DNA from 2 places in the Halobacillus sp. AWH4_228 genome. Region 1 is predicted to be linked to the other one. Evidence: riboswitches for the same ligand, from Rfam matches in the RefSeq annotation. Region 1 holds a riboswitch; the other holds the start of a gene.

Region 1 (2,201 bases):
TGGAAAGACGAATCAGCTCTTCCGTCACTCCGGTCGCCGCAAGCTCTTCAACAGAAAGCTGCTGGTGGGTCGTAGACGCCGGGTGGATGATCAGAGATTTCGCATCGCCGACATTGGCGACATGGGACCACAACGAGATGTTGTTGATCACCTGACTCCCAGCTTCTCTGCCTCCTTTGATTCCAAATACGACAATGGAACCGTAGCCGCCCTCTAAATATTGATTGGCCAGTTCATGGGCCGGATGGTTTTTCAAGCCGGGGTAGGAAACCCACTCCACATCGGGGTGTTCCGCCAAGTATTCAGCCACTTCCCGGGCATTATCTGAATGACGTTCCACCCGCAAATGTAGCGTTTCAAGTCCCTGGAGCAGAAGGAAAGCGTTCTGCGGACTGAGGCAGGAGCCAAAGTCACGAAGCAGCTGAACCCTGAGTTTTGTAATGTAGGCGAGCGTGCCGAAATCGGCTGTATAAACGATCCCGTTGTAGCTCGGATCCGGCTCTGTGAAAACAGGGAACTTTCCATTGCCCCAGTCAAACTGCCCGCCGTCGACAACGACGCCGCCGATAGCTGTTCCATGGCCACCAATCCATTTCGTGGCCGAATGGACGACAATGTCAGCTCCGTGTTCAATCGGACGGCACGTGTAAGGTGTGGCAAACGTGTTATCGACGATCAATGGAACCTGATGTTCATGGGCAATGGCGGACACCTTCTCAAAATCAAGCACGTGAAGACTCGGGTTGCCGATGGTCTCAGCGAAGACGGCCTTCGTATTCTCATTGATGGCCTGTCTGAAATTGTCCGGATCGACCGGGTCAACAAAATGAACATTAATGCCATACCGCGGTAAAGTGTTGGCGAATAAATTATAAGTTCCGCCGTATAAATTGGATGCTGCCACGACTTCATCTCCTGCACCAGCTACATTCAAAATGGCCAGTGCAATGGCGGACATGCCTGAAGCCGTCGCTACCGAGGCTACTCCGCCTTCCAGAAGAGCCATGCGTTTTTCGAATACGTCCACCGTCGGATTTCCGAGCCGGGAGTAAATATTCCCCGGTTCATCGAGGGCAAAAAGGCTCTGGGCGTGATCGGTATCATGAAACACATAGGATGTGGTCTGGTAAATCGGAACGGCCCTTGAACCGGTCGTAGGATCTGGTGACTGTCCACCGTGCAGAGAAATGGTATCAATATCGTAGCCTTCAAAAGAGTTGGTCATTGTATGGCCTCCTAAAGTTTATTATTCTCATCATTTTAATCAGTTTTAAAAAGAAACTGGTCCTTACAGCGTCTTTATCCATGCAAAAAGCCCTCTTCCATATAAGAAGAGGGCTGAACGTGCTGATATCCTCCTCTTATCTACCAGATCCATGATCTGTAGGACTTGGCACCTTTTCAAACCGATGTTTGAAGGTTGCCGGGCTTCACAGGGCCTATTCCCTCAGCCGCTCTTAATAAGAGTACTAGTTATTTAATTTTGATTATGTTGTGAATTATAGCTGACCATCTGCATCAATGTCAATAACATTCTGAATTTTTATTTTATTGAAGCGTCAATGGTTCTTTTCAGCTGATGAATGATATCTTCATCGCTCTCAATTCCTATGGATAAGCGGATGACGTAATCGTTCACTCCGATTTTTTCACGTTCAGTTTCTGACAGAGCCCTGTGCGACGTACGGACAGGGTAGGACACAGTTGTCTGGACACCAGCGAGTGTCGGTGCAATTTTGATCCATCCAAGAGATTTGAAAAAGGCTTCCACATCCACGCTCTCATTGAGCTCGATGGTAACAATCGCTCCATGACCACGTTCAGATACGTATTCAGGATAAAACACCTTTTTAACCCCAATATGCTCCCGAAGTGCCTCTGCAACACTTTTTGCATTCGCAGACTGTTGTTTCATCCGGAGTGCAAGGGTTTTGGCTCCTCTCTGGGTCAACCAAGCTTCAAACGGACTTAAATTTGCTCCAAGAGTCACGATTTTCTGGGCTGCTTTGGAAATCAATGCTTCCGAACCGGCAAGGACGCCGCACGTGACATCACTATGACCGCCTATGTATTTCGTTGCACTGTGCACAACAAGGTCCACTCCATACTGATAGGGCTGGACAAGATAGGGGGTGGCGAATGTATTATCCACCATCGTCTTTATGCCGTGTTTTTGAGCGAGACTGCTCAGACCTTTCAAG
Region 2 (2,201 bases), 3.2 Mb from region 1:
GTGAGTAGACAGTGTGTCACTCGGAAACGCGGCTTTATCGATCAACAGGACACGCTTCCCCATTTTCCCGAGCAGGACAGCCAGACTTGCCCCAGCTGCCCGGGCTCCTGTAATGATCACGTCATATGTATGATTCATTCCGGTCCTTCCTTTCTTTCTCAACCTGTGTCCCATCATAATCGGTTTCACGCAAAAAAACTACAGCCACAGGAAAACAAGCATAGGAAGCCATAAAAAAATCCCCTGGACGGGGATTTTTTAAAAGGTACGCTCTTCTTCAACTTCGTGATTCTGGTCAAGGATGTACAAGCGGCTCGGTTTGTTCTTTTTCGCGATTTCTTCCGCTTTTTCTACAGCTGTATCACGCTCATCAAATAAATCTGTCGGAGCTACGTCCTCAATTTTTACGAACCATCCGGTTACATCTTTATTTGGTACTACACTATATTCCTTCATGAAAACATCTCCTTCAACATAGACTTAATTATCCATTCCCGCCCTATTATAGATTTAAACACCCTTGTTTCAAGCTGGGAATTGACAAGAGAGCTGGACCCCTTTATAATTTCAAACAAGTCAGATAAATTAAATATTGAAAACTCTTATCGTGAGCGGCAGAGGGACTAGGCCCTGAGACGCCCGGCAACCTTCAAGGAAAACTTGAAAAGGTGCTACATCCTACAGATCAGATGATCTGAAAGATAAGGGGAGGTAAGCATACATAAAAGCCCTCTTCTTACTTACAGAAGAGGGTTTTTCTTTTTCCCTCTACACCGAGGATCAGGATGTCCTGGAAATCATAAGGAGGAATGAAACAATGACCAATTCAAATCATGTATACGGTGATGAAACACAGCTGCTTCACGGTGGACAGGAAGCTGATCCAGCAACAGGATCGCGTGCTGTTCCCATCTATCAGACAACGTCATATGTATTTAATGATACCGATCATGCCCAGAACCTATTCGCCCTGGCCGAACCAGGGAACATCTATTCCAGAATCACAAACCCGACGGTCGATGTATTTGAGCAGCGTGTTGCCCTTCTGGAAGACGGTGCCGCTGCTGTCGCTACAGCTTCCGGGATGGCGGCAATCACGATGGCCGTCCTGAACGTTGCCGGAGCCGGAGATACCATCCTCACTTCCTCCAACTTGTACGGAGGTACGTATAACTTATTCGTCCACACCCTTCCCCGCTATGGTGTGAACGTTGTTTTCGTAGATGGGAACGATCCTAATGCCTTTGAGGAAGCTGTTACACCTGAAACGAAAGCGATTTTTGCTGAAACCATCGGGAACCCAAGCCTGAATGTGCTGGACTTTGAAGCGGTAGCGGATATTGCCCACGCCCATCACATTCCCTTGATTGTCGACAACACCTTCGCCACCCCTTATGTATGCAAACCGATCGCCTGGGGAGCCGATATCGTTGTCCACTCCGCAACGAAGTGGATCGGGGGCCATGGTACAGCTATCGGCGGTATTGTCGTAGACAGCGGGCGTTTTGACTGGAATCACGAAAAATTCCCGGGTTTTACTGAGCCTGATGAAAGCTACAACGGCATCCGCTTCGGTATTGATGCTGGACCTGCCGGCTATGCGGTTAAGCTCCGTGTTCAGATTTTGAGAGATATCGGCGCCTGCCTGAGCCCCCAGAACGCCTTCCTGCTCCTGCAGGGACTTGAAACGCTTCACCTGAGAATCGAAAAGCATGCAGAACAGGCCTATGAGATTGCTGCATACCTGCAGAATCATGAAGGGGTGGATTGGGTGAATTACCCTGGACTGCCGGATCACCCTACTCATGACCTTGCCCGAAAGTATTTGAAAGGCGGAGCCGGATCCATGGTTGTCTTCGGAATCAAAGGGGGACGCGAAGCCGGTCGTAAATTGATCGATCACTCCACACTCTGGTCCCACGTAGCTAATGTGGGTGATGCGAAATCATTGATCATCCATCCGGCATCCACCACCCATCAGCAGTTGAATGAGGAGAACTTGAAAAAGTCCGGTGTTTCCGAAGAACTTGTCCGCTTGTCGGTTGGTCTGGAATCTGTGACTGATCTTATACAGGACTTGGATCAAGCCATAGAAAAGGCCAATGGATACAGCCGCCCTTATAAGGAACAGCCTCATCCAGCGGAGACCGTTCTCCGTTCCTCTCTCGACCGGTCCAATGGGAACATCCGCCGGAAAACGA

What was found. Region 1 has a riboswitch for S-adenosylmethionine ahead of ACXADP_RS19595 (PLP-dependent aspartate aminotransferase family protein). Riboswitches for the same ligand answer to the same signal wherever they lie in the genome.
Region 2: it holds a riboswitch for S-adenosylmethionine, as region 1 does, so the genes downstream of both, ACXADP_RS03195 (O-acetylhomoserine aminocarboxypropyltransferase/cysteine synthase family protein) here and ACXADP_RS19595 (PLP-dependent aspartate aminotransferase family protein) in region 1, are expected to answer to the same signal.

The regions. Positions count from the first base shown of each region.
Region 1 covers NZ_JBSWTE010000001.1:3,800,896-3,803,096, forward strand. The annotation lists gene ACXADP_RS19595 (PLP-dependent aspartate aminotransferase family protein) at 1-1,225, opposite strand, end outside; SAM riboswitch class I at 1,359-1,467, opposite strand; gene ACXADP_RS19600 (trans-sulfuration enzyme family protein) at 1,544-2,201, opposite strand, start outside.
Region 2 covers NZ_JBSWTE010000001.1:634,017-636,217, reverse strand. The annotation lists gene ACXADP_RS03205 (FAD-dependent monooxygenase) at 1-138, opposite strand, end outside; gene ACXADP_RS03200 (DUF2188 domain-containing protein) at 259-456, opposite strand; SAM riboswitch class I at 600-708, shown strand; gene ACXADP_RS03195 (O-acetylhomoserine aminocarboxypropyltransferase/cysteine synthase family protein) at 818-2,201, shown strand, end outside.